Linked DNA regions of Algoriphagus machipongonensis. Each later gene encodes a partner of the first gene's protein in a complex. Links are inferred from orthologs where the notes say so. Each region holds a gene or a part of one and is shown on either strand. Other genes may lie near its edges.

Region 1 (5,836 bases):
ATTACCATTACCTTGGTCTCTGGCTTTAGCCGACTTTTATAAAAGTTATAATTATGGGTCAGGGCATTGAGGTTGATTTCCAATGTCGTCCCATGAATTCTTTGCTGAAGTTTATTCACCACTCTTTCGAAACCAAAAGGTCTAGCTCCAGTGATTAAAATGAGATCATTGGAAAATTCCTCTGGGTTCAGTTCATCCAAAAGTTTTTCCGTATCAGAATATCCGATAAACTGTTTTGGAAAAAAGCTCTCCAATTGAAATATATGCTGACCCACTCCTATAATCTGGTCCAAATGATGACTTTTCACCATCTCCGCAACTTCTGAATATAACTGTGCAGCAGTCCCTTGTTGCAGTAAATCCGATAAAATAAGGATTTTACGTTTTTTAGGTCGCTGTAAATTTAGAAAATCAAGTGCTACTTTTAATCCCGCCAAATCATTATTGTAGGTATCATCTATCAGCAGAGAATCATTGACCCCTGGCTTCAGCGTCAATCTCATATCCACTGGTTTGAGATGATTTAAGCCTTGCTGGATCAACTCAGGCTTAAGACCTAATGTCATTGCGCCAACCAACACATGAGTGATATTTTCCAAAGAGGCCGGATCTGAAAATGGTACATGAAATGTCATAGTACTCAGATCTGACTTGATGAAGATAATTTTAGCTCCTACATCCTGAATTTTTATACTTCTCGTGTAGTCCGCTCCTGCCTTGTCAGACCAAGCGATCAATTTATCTGCCGAAAATTCCTGCTCAATGATACTTGCAGGAAGCTCTTGATCTTTGCAATAGACCAAAAAATCAGAGCCTTTAAATAGGCTTAGCTTTTCTAATATTTTACTTTCCTGACTGCTGAACCCTTCCTTATGGGCTGAACCTATATTAGTAAAGATCCCTAGGTTAGGTTGTATAATTCTTTCCAGGGCGGCCATTTCCCCTGTTTTTGATATCCCAGCTTCCAAAATGGCTACTTGATGCCCTGCATCAATCCCAAAAACTGATAAAGGTACTCCCACTTGGGAATTGTAGCTTTTCGGGCTTTTAGCTACCTGATACGCTTGACTTAGTACCTGACCCAGCCATTCTTTGACAATGGTTTTGCCATTGCTCCCTGTAATCGAAACAACAGGCTTTTCAAAATAACTTCTTTGGTACCGTGCTATTTCCTGAAGGGCCTTTCGAGTATCGTCTACCAAGACAAAATTGGCTTTAGCCAACAATTCTCTCTTCAATGAATTACCCTTGTGGACAATGAAATTGCGCACTCCCAGATCTATCAGTGCAGGAATAAAGTCTTGTCCTTTTGCTTTGGCACCTACCAGGGAAATGAAAAGTGTTTTTTCAGGATTGCTAACCTGCCGGGAGTCAATAGCTATTTGTGAAATCTTTTGGATGTGATCATTTTGTATCAACTCTCCACGAGTGATTTCTGCAATCTGATCTATGCTTAAAGCGCGTAGCATTTTACTCTGTTTGTTCCTTATTCTTTTTATTAAAAAATACCTGCTTGATCCATCTAGGCAAGAATAATGCCCCAAGGATCAGGTATGGATAATAGGAGAGGAGTCTCCACAATATGCTGGTAACAAAAGTATATTTTGTGAGAAATTCGGTAAAAAACTGCGCAAAGAAGAATTCCGCCGTGCCACTGGATCCAGGGGTAGGAGATATCATCATTACAATCCACATGATCACCTGACGGGCAAATACAATCACATGATCATTCAAATTCAAGGGGACAAAAGCTGAAATCAATGCATTGAGCATCAAATAACGCGAAGTCCAGATAAATATCGTTGCAAGAATTATCGGTCCCCAATAGTTTATTCTTTTTCCAGCCAACTCCTTTGAAGCCTCAATGATTTGATTACCATATTCGCTGGCATCATGCTTCCATTTGCTTAACCACTTAATGGAAAATACTTTGATAAGGACCCACTTAAACACCCTCGGTCTATAGAACAATGCAGCGGCCATCACAAGACTATAGGTAGCATATAAGGCATAACTAATCCAGAAAATCGCCTCCATACTATTCTGAAGCTGCGTTTCCAGAACCTTACTTTCAGGGAATATATTGCCCTTGGCAAAGAACAAAATAATCGGAGCTCCGATCACAAAGAAAAGATTATCCAAAATCGCTGTTACCATCACATAAGCGATGGCTCTGCCCAATTTGATCCCTTCCTTATTTAAAATAAAGATGGCTACGGCTGTTCCTCCCACTACTGAAGGCGTCACTGCAGAGGCAAATTCCCATAAAATGATCACATAAATGGCCCTAGTCCAACTGAGACTCCGATCTGTTACCTCTCGGATTCTGTAGACATAGCCTGCATCTCGAAATAGGATCACCAAAATGGCCAAAAATATCCAAGGCAAAGAAGCATCAAAAACTACATCCAGGGTATCCGCATTAATGGACGGATCAAAATAGAACATCCCAAACACGATCCCCAAGCCAATGATGATTGGAAACCAAACTTTGTTTGGGTTAAGGGTTTGAAAGATTTTTTTGTTGTCCAACTTCATACTTAGCCTGCGGGGATTGGCTCAGTTTTTTCCACCCAAAAATTATTAAAGCCTTCACCGATAATGATGGTCACTTTTGAAAGCTGAAGTAATTCTAGGATAGCCAGAAAGGTATAAATCACAAAAATTTTATCTGGTTTGTAGGTGATAAATTCTGAAAACGGAACTTGCTTTTTAAAACTGATTTTTTCCAGGACAAAATCTTTTTGTTGTTCGATGGTATAAGGATACTGAATCACCGTGTGGGTAGTTTCATCCCTTCTAGAGGCAAACTTAGCCATACTTTTTTGAAACACTTTCAGAAGCTTGTATAGATCTACGTGTTGCATCTCTGCATCCACATCCTCCACCTTGCTAAGCTGCTGAAGCTCAAACATCAGGTTTCCTCTTTTTTCTTTAGAAAGTCTTTCCTCCTCAAGGTCTGCCAGCTCTTGAATTACTGATTTATACTTTTTGTATTCCAAAAGGTTTCTGATCAACTCTTCCCTAGGGTCAATTTCCTCCCCTTCCTCATTTAATTCAGGCCTTGGAAGCAACAGTTTGGATTTGATTCTCATTAGGGTGGCCGCGAAGAGAATAAATTCACTAGCTACCTCAATTTCCATTTGTTCCAAATGATGCAGGTAATCCAGGAAATCATTTGTTATCTTGGAGATAGGAATATCATATATATCCAATTCGTCCCGCTCGATGAAGAATAACATCAGATCAAACGGGCCTTCGAAAAGCGGTAATTTGATTTCGAAACTCAAGGGATATTTAAATTATTGGTTAATTTTGCAACCTTGTAGCCAAAGATATTCAATTAAGCGTAAATTAATTGGACTTACGTGAAAGAATGAGAAAAGGTGTCAAAAGTTTTCGGCACTGGTTTTGGAACAAAAGTCTTCCAGAATAGTTATTTCATTCTGACACATGAACACCAAACAATGTTGATTCAACCCGGAGAATTATTAGCACAAATCAACAGCCCAGCGGATCTCAAGAAATTTCCGAAAGAAAAGCTGGTTCAAATTTGTGACGAGTTAAGACAATATATTGTTGATAATGTCTCCGTATATGGTGGGCATTTCGGCGCCAGTCTTGGAGTGGTAGAGCTGACTGTAGCATTACACTATATACTTAATACCCCTGAAGATCAATTGGTTTGGGATGTTGGCCATCAAGCTTATGGTCATAAAATCCTAACGGGAAGAAGGGATCAGTTTCATACCAACCGGGTTTATGGTGGTATCTCTGGATTTCCAAAAAGGAAAGAAAGTGAATACGATACTTTTGGTGTTGGGCACTCCAGCACATCGATATCTGCTGCCTTAGGAATGGCTGTTGCCTCCAAATACAAAGGCATCAAACAAAAACAGCACGTTGCTGTCATCGGAGATGGCTCCATGACTGGAGGAATGGCTTTTGAAGCTATGAACCATGCAGGAGTAAGCGATTCCAACCTCCTAATCATCCTAAATGATAACTGTATGTCCATAGACCCTAATGTTGGGGCTTTAAAGGACTATTTGACGGATATTACTACATCTCATACGTATAATAAAGTCAAAGATGAAGTTTGGAAGTTATTGGGCAAGTTCAGCAAATTTGGAACTAGTGCTCAAGATGTTATTTCAAAAGTAGAAGGGGCAATTAAGTCTGCTGTTTTAAATCAAAGCAATCTTTTTGAATCCTTAAACCTTCGATATTTTGGTCCTGTGGATGGCCATGATGTAAATCATATGGTAGAAATCCTTCAGGATATGAGAGATATTCCTGGACCTAAGATTTTGCACTGTGTGACAGTCAAAGGAAAGGGTTATGCTCCCGCAGAGAATGGAAACAAAACTACTTGGCATGCTCCCGGGACCTTTGATAAAGTGACCGGAGAAATTTTCAAGAAGACGCCAAGTACTCCTCAGGCTCCTAAATACCAAGAAGTTTTTGGACATACTCTAGTAGAGCTTGCTGAAATGGATGATCGTATCATGGGAGTGACTCCTGCGATGCCTTCAGGCTCTTCGATGAATATCATGATGAAAGCTATGCCGGATCGCGCATTTGACGTGGGAATCGCAGAGCAGCATGCAGTCACTTTTTCTGCCGGATTAGCGACACAAGGGCTTGTGCCTTTCTGTAATATCTATTCCACATTTATGCAGCGTGCCTATGACCAAGTGGTTCATGATGTCTGCCTTCAAAATCTTCCAGTTGTCCTTTGCTTGGATAGAGCTGGATTTGCGGGAGCAGATGGACCAACACACCATGGCGCTTACGATATAGCTTATTTCAGGTGCATCCCGAACCTGGTAGTTTCTGCACCGATGAATGAAGAAGAGCTCCGAAACATGATGTATTCTGGTTCACTTCACAATGGTCCTTATTCTATCAGATACCCAAGAGGAAAAGGTGTGATGCCAGAATGGAAAACTCCATTTAGGAAAATCCCTTTAGGCCAAGGTAGGATTATCAAAGAAGGCGAAGAGATAGCCATTCTTACTATTGGTCATATTGGAAATTATGCTGTTGAGGCTTCCGAAATTTTATCCAAAGAAGGTTTAAATCCAGCTCACTACGATATGAGATTTGTGAAGCCTTTGGATGAGGAATTGTTACATGAAGTTTTTGGCAAATTTACCAAGGTAATTACTGTAGAAGATGGTTGCCTTCAAGGTGGATTTGGTTCTGCAGTCCTAGAATGGATGATGGATCATGGGTACCAAGCACAAGTAAAACGCTTAGGTATTCCAGATGATGTCATCGAACATGGCGAACAATTAGAGTTGCATAAAGAATGCGGATTTGACCCAGAAGGTATTGCCGAAGCGGTCAAAAGCATGGCTGAAATAGCCAAGTCGCATTAAAATATTTTAAAATGTCTGGAATTAACTTTTTTGAAAAGGGTGAAGGTCAACCTCTCATCCTGATTCATGGTTTCTGTGAAGTAAGCCAAATGTGGAATGACTTTGCTGAAAAATTATCTTCCAATTTTAGAGTCATCTGTCCAGATCTTCCCGGTTTTGGCAAGTCACCTTTGGAGCATGAATCAATCACGCTTGAAGAAACAGCAGTAATTTTAGAGGAGTGGATGGAAAAATTCAACATCCATCAACCCATCGTCATTGGACATTCTTTAGGAGGATATGTCACCCTAGCCTTAACGGAGTTAATGGGGAAAAACCTCAAAGCTATCGGTCTTTTTCATTCTACAGCCTTTCCTGATTCTGAGGAGAAAAAAGATATGCGGAATAGAACGGTTCAATTTTTAAAGAAAAATGGGGTGGATAAATTCGCCACTTCTTTCGTTCCTCCTTTA
Region 2 (5,505 bases), 2.4 Mb from region 1 along the record:
TCTGCTTGGAAAAAGTGGAGTGAGTTTGGAAATGAGGAGTATCCGGAAAAGTTTTGCCATAGGTCCGGAAAGCCTTCAAATGGCAAAACATCGATGAAAAACCCTGTTTTAGGTTAATTCAAATTAAATTGAAAGTAGCAAGTGTTTAAAAAAATCTTGAAGAAGTTATATTAAATTCATTTAATATAACTTCTTCCTTCCTAAGCCAACTCCCTTAAATCCACAGGCACCACTCTGGAAACTCCCGCTTCGATCATGGTAATGCCATAGATAATATCCGTGCTAGCCATTGTGCGCTTGTTATGGGTGACGATAATAAACTGGGACTCGCCGCTAAACTGCTGGATAATCTGGTTGAACTTATCAATATTAGCATCATCCAGTGGGGCATCCACCTCATCAAAAATACAGAAAGGCGCAGGCTTTAATAGATAAATAGAAAAGAGTAGGGAAGTAGCTGTCAGCGTCTTCTCACCACCAGAAAGCTGGTTGATCGTCAACGGTCTCTTACCTTTTGGCTTGGCCATAATCTCAATGGCAGATTCCAATGGATTGTCTGGATCCACTAACTTCAGATCGCAATCATCCTGCTCGGTAAAGAGAGAACGGAATACTTTGACAAAGTTCTCCTTGATCTTATCAAAGGCATCCAAGAAGGTTTCTTTGGCCACCTGATCGATTTCCTTGATGGTATTTAAAAGAGACTCCTTGGCATTTAGCAAGTCCTCTTTTTGTGTGGTGATAAAGTCATGGCGAACCTTGATCTCATCATAAGCCTCCATCGCCATTGGGTTGATTGGGCCGATTTTCTCCAGCTTCTCCTTTTGCTTACTGACCAAAGCTCTTAAATCCTCTTCTTTAAACTCCAGGAAGGCTTCATCCAATTCCGGATTTTCTTCCATCAATTCGTCTAAATCCAACTCAAACTCCACAGAAAGCCTTTCTTTCAGGCCCGTCATCTTCAGCTTGGTCTCATTGATATTATTTTGAAGTTCATGAAGTAACTCATCATGGGCTTCTTTGCCTTTCTGTAAGGATCGGATTTGCTGATCAGTTTCATCAATCTGTCCGCGGCTAGCATAGTAATCCTTTTCTGCCTCCTGCACTCCGTGCTCTATACCTTCTTTCTCGGAATACAGCTCGATCAGTTCATCATCCTTCACCTCATTGTTTTCCAATAAGGATTTGATTTCCGTATCCAGATTGCTGAGTTCAGCCTGAGATTTCTCAATTCGTTCTTTCGAACTCTCGTAGGCATTTTGTTTAAACTCGATTTCTTGATCCAAGCTATTTACTCGGTTGAGCTGCTGATGATATTGGATATTTTCTTGGTTGAAAGCCTGAGATTTTTCTGTCAGCTTCGCAGTCTCCTCTTCCAGAGTTTCATTCAGTACTTCCAAGTCCTCCTGATCAGATTCATAGGCTGTTTTCTGTTCGGAAAGCTGAGGTTGAATTTCTTCCAAACTCTCCTCCAAGCTGGCTATCCGATCCAAAATATCCTCACGCTTATTGGCATTGCTACTCAGAAGTTCCGCCAACTGCTCCTTTTTGGTGCGAACAGAAACATAATTCTGATTAATCTCATTGATCTTTTGCTGGCTTTCTTCCAAGACTTTTTTGTAGCTGACTTCTTTCAGCTTCATCAGGTCAGAAAGCTTTTGATCCAAGTTGTTTCTTGTGGCAGAGACCTTCTTGTTCAGTTCTTTGATCTCTTTATCCAGCTTTTCTAAGTTCTTGGCTCTACCAATTCTTTTTCCTTCGAAAAGCCCTACAGAGCCCCCAGAAAGAGAGAATTTACGTTTGGTGAATTTGCCGCTTTCGGAAATAAATACCACATCCTTGTCTTCCGGAAACTCCTTTAAATCTCCCTGAACGATGTAGACATTATCCAGAATGAAATTGATTAGACGACTGTATTTGACATCAAACTCAATGATCTCTGTGGCAGGAATAGCATTAGAAAAAAGCTTCGTCTGACTGGGTTTGAATCGTTCGAAATGCTCCAAAACAAAGAAATTGGCCTTTCCTCTGGCCGAATCGCTTAACAAATGAATGGCAGCAATCGCTTGTGTCTCTGTTTCCACCACATAATAATTCATATAACCTTCGAGGAAATTCTCGATGGTGACACGATACTTTTCATCCGTGGTCAACAAATCGGAGAGGAGGGGAACGTCTTTGCCCCAGGAATTATTCTTTTTTAGGAATTTGATAGCCTCAGGAAATCCTTCCAGATTCTCCACCAAGGATTTGGTCAGGTTGAATTCGTTTTGTTTGGAGTCCAACTTTCTAGAAGAAGTGGTCAACTCCTCCCGGATCATTTCGATCACGCGGTTGGTATCTTCAATCTTGCTGTCAAGATCTTCTTGCTTTGTTTTTACTGCTTCATATTCTTGGGTTGCAGCATCCAAATCACCCTTGAGTTGGATTAACTTCTCCTCAAAATCCACCAAATTGGCCTCTTGAGAGGAATCATCTGAGGAAGTTCGCTCCAGTTCTTGTTTGAGGGTAGAAAGCTGAATCTGCTTGATTTCTTGCTCCTTTCCCAATTGGTACACTTTCTCTTTCAGTTGCTCAAAAGAGGCATTGAGAGTTTTTTGTTTTTGCTGATGCTCCGTATGAATGGCCTTCTGGCTTTCATAGGCCTCCCGAAGTTCTGTTACTATCAGCTCTTTTTCTGCCAGCATTTTGGCTGCAGATTCCTGCTCATGCTTCAGAGAACGAATGGAGAATCCTGCACGATCATTGGATTTACGATCTGAGTCGATTTGTTCTCTTAATTTTTGGGAACGGTCTTCCAAGAAGCGTAAACGCTCATTTTTGATTTTCTTTTCAGATTCAAAAGAGCGGATTTTATTCACATGATCATTGAGAGTTTTCTGACGGGAAGCCAAAAGTTTTTCCTTGCTGATCAAGTCAGATTTTAGCTGATTGAGCATAGCTTCCTGATCGGCAACTTTGGTTTGAAGCTGCAATTTCCGATCATTTTCCTCTTGGATTTTTTTATTGGTCTCAGCGAGTGAGCTTGTGTATTTCTCAATACTTTTCTTGGCCAAGTTGATGCTGGCAAGCTTGTATTCCTTTTTGATATCGAAATATTTTGCTGCTTGCTTGGCCTGCTTTTCAAGGCTTTTGAGGTTTTTCTCAATCTCATAAAGCAAATCTTCCACCCGATCCAAATCCCCATCGGTATCTCCCAGTTTTCTTAGGGTTTCTTTCTTGCGGGTTTTGAATTTGGATATTCCTGCTGCTTCCTCAAAAAGGTCTCTTCGGGAATTGTTTTTATCATTCAGCAGCTCATCGATCATTTTCAATTCTATAATGGCATAGGAATTCGAATTGATTCCTGTATCCATAAAGAGGTTGGTAATGTCTTTGAGTCGGCAGGTGACTCCGTTTATTTGGTATTCACTATCACCTGATCGATAGTATCGACGGGTAATGGTAACGTGGGTATATTCAGTTGGAAGAAGGTTTTTAGTGTTTTCAAAGGTCAAAGATACCTCGGCAAGGTTGGATGGTTTTCGGGTTTTAGTACCGTTGAAGATGACATTTTCCATCTTATCAGAGCGGAGCATACGGGTTTTTTGTTCTCCCAAAACCCAGCGTATTGCATCTACGACATTGGATTTCCCGCAGCCATTAGGGCCGACTACGCCAGTGATTCCTTTATCAAAATGAATCACCATTTTATCACCAAAACTCTTAAATCCCTTGATCTCCAGCTTACTAAGCAGCATCCTTCTATATTAATCTGAAATAAAGAAACAAAATAAGATCATTTGGCAGATTGTCCAAGGATTTAGTAAATCTAAGGGGGATTTTATAAGTTGGTTTTCATTATTGTTCTCTTAGGGTATTGAATATTTCAGAGACATTTTTTTATTCTTGTTCTTTTGCCTTGATGCAAAAGAACTAAAAAATCAAGACACAGCTAAGCTTCCACCGCACGTCCCAACAGCACTCCCCGCGGCTGTGTCCTCCTAACGCGCTTTCAACAATAAACCTTAAATAAATCAAATCGATCAAAAACATTGAAATTCCTAAAAATAATACCGACTTGAAAGAGAGTTTAGGGAAAGGGATTTTGCCTGCCTGACGAGAGACAGGGGTACTTTTGGCCTCAAAAGTACCATAGAGCTTTATTCAACTGTGGGTTAATCATGAATAACAAAAAGGATGGATAAGCATTTTTTCATTCTTTATTCCTTTAAATAAAAGTACTAAACTCGAACATATTGATAGGAAAAGCTTAGGCAAAGACTTCACCGCATAGCTTAATAGTTTTAATTCCCAGCTGCGTCCTCTAAACCCGATTTAGATATAAATAAAAAAATGGGTAAGGAAGATGAAATTAACTTTATAACACTTGGAGATTAAACTTAAAGCAAGAACCAAAAATCAAAATATTAGTTTCCTTGTCAAGAAATTCAATTAAATTCAAGCTATGGACTTTGGAAACATCATTTACCTCATAGCAGTAATCGGCTACTTCATTTACCAGATAAGCAAGAATAGAAAATCTGGGCAAAGTCCTGAGGGTACAGAGCAGGAGGGAGAGACTCCTAGTAGACCTACAACCTTTGAGGACTTGATGCGAGAGATTCGCGAAGCACAAAATCCAGAAGCTGCCAGACCTAAGCCTCAGGCACCAAAACCTGAGCCTGTTTATCAGGACAGAAGGTACCAAAGAGAGGAAAAAGCAGATGATGAAATAAGCTATTATGATGGGGCTTATGAGAAAGCTAAGTCAGCGGCTCAGAAAGCCGTTCCGATTTCTCAAATAGATTTTTCTGATGTAGGGCCTGATTCCATCGAACCGGTAAAAAAGAAAAAAGTCAATCGCTATGCTGAATTGATGAAAGATCCACAGTCCGTAAAAGATGCGGTGGTACTCTCTGAAATCATCAATAGAAAGCATTTTTAATCCGAAGGCTTTTCAATTCTTCCTTTTAAACTTTCGAATCCAAAGCTTCCCTTTTTCCTCCTCTTCCAGCAATTGATAATTCATGGCTTTAAGCCAACTTTCCAATGCATCCACATCTTCCTGTTCCTTGGGATAGGCATGTTGATAATAATGATAAATCAGCACCTGTAATTCCTCAGGTGGATCTTGACTCAAACTTTCAACTTCTTCCAAAGAATATAACTTTTCTTGTGCTTCTAAATTCTCTGGAATTAGGACTTCTTTACTAAAGTGAATAAAATTATTAGTAATAATAATATCCTCTTTTTCAGACGATTGAGTGATATTAGTTAATTCATCAATTAATGAAGGATATTGCTTGAGTTGGTTTTGATAATAGATGGAATAAATAGCTGGAGTAAGTAAAAGAAAGCTTAAAAGCAGCCATTGAATCTTACGTTTTTTAATGAGGAGTAAAGGGAAGAAGCAGGAAATAAAAGCAGCTTGTTTTAAGTCAAATTGCAAGGCTGCGAGGATTACTCCAAATCCCAAAGCGATCAGGATAAATCTTCTCCATTTTACGGATCCTTGCCAAGCAT

What was found.
Region 2: the proteins of ALPR1_RS01005 (region 1) and smc are in contact, whole or in part, in a crystal structure (PDB 3ZGX), measured with the Bacillus subtilis proteins. The link is inferred for Algoriphagus machipongonensis from one-to-one orthologs.

The regions. Positions count from the first base shown.
Region 1 is NZ_CM001023.1:210,530-216,365, forward strand. What follows is about bases 1,416-4,375. They hold ALPR1_RS01005 (segregation and condensation protein A), read right to left. Parts: upstream 3,291-4,375; coding sequence 2,541-3,290; downstream 1,416-2,540. Other genes in these bases: ALPR1_RS00995 (bifunctional UDP-N-acetylmuramoyl-tripeptide:D-alanyl-D-alanine ligase/alanine racemase), read right to left, coding at 1,416-1,469; ALPR1_RS01000 (lysylphosphatidylglycerol synthase transmembrane domain-containing protein), read right to left, coding at 1,471-2,538; dxs (1-deoxy-D-xylulose-5-phosphate synthase), read left to right, coding at 3,468-4,375. Also shown: more of ALPR1_RS00995, read right to left, coding at 1-1,415; more of dxs, read left to right, coding at 4,376-5,384; ALPR1_RS01015 (alpha/beta fold hydrolase), read left to right, coding at 5,396-5,836. UniProt on the Bacillus subtilis protein: Participates in chromosomal partition during cell division. May act via the formation of a condensin-like complex containing Smc and ScpB that pull DNA away from mid-cell into both cell halves.
Region 2 is NZ_CM001023.1:2,585,847-2,591,351, forward strand. Bases 1-4,067 are described here. They hold smc (chromosome segregation protein SMC), read right to left. Parts: upstream 3,741-4,067; coding sequence 201-3,740; downstream 1-200. Other genes in these bases: ALPR1_RS10895 (phospholipase D-like domain-containing protein), read left to right, coding at 1-117. In the rest of the region: ALPR1_RS10905 (hypothetical protein), read left to right, coding at 4,448-4,927; ALPR1_RS10910 (hypothetical protein), read right to left, coding at 4,940-5,505. UniProt on the Bacillus subtilis protein: Required for chromosome condensation and partitioning.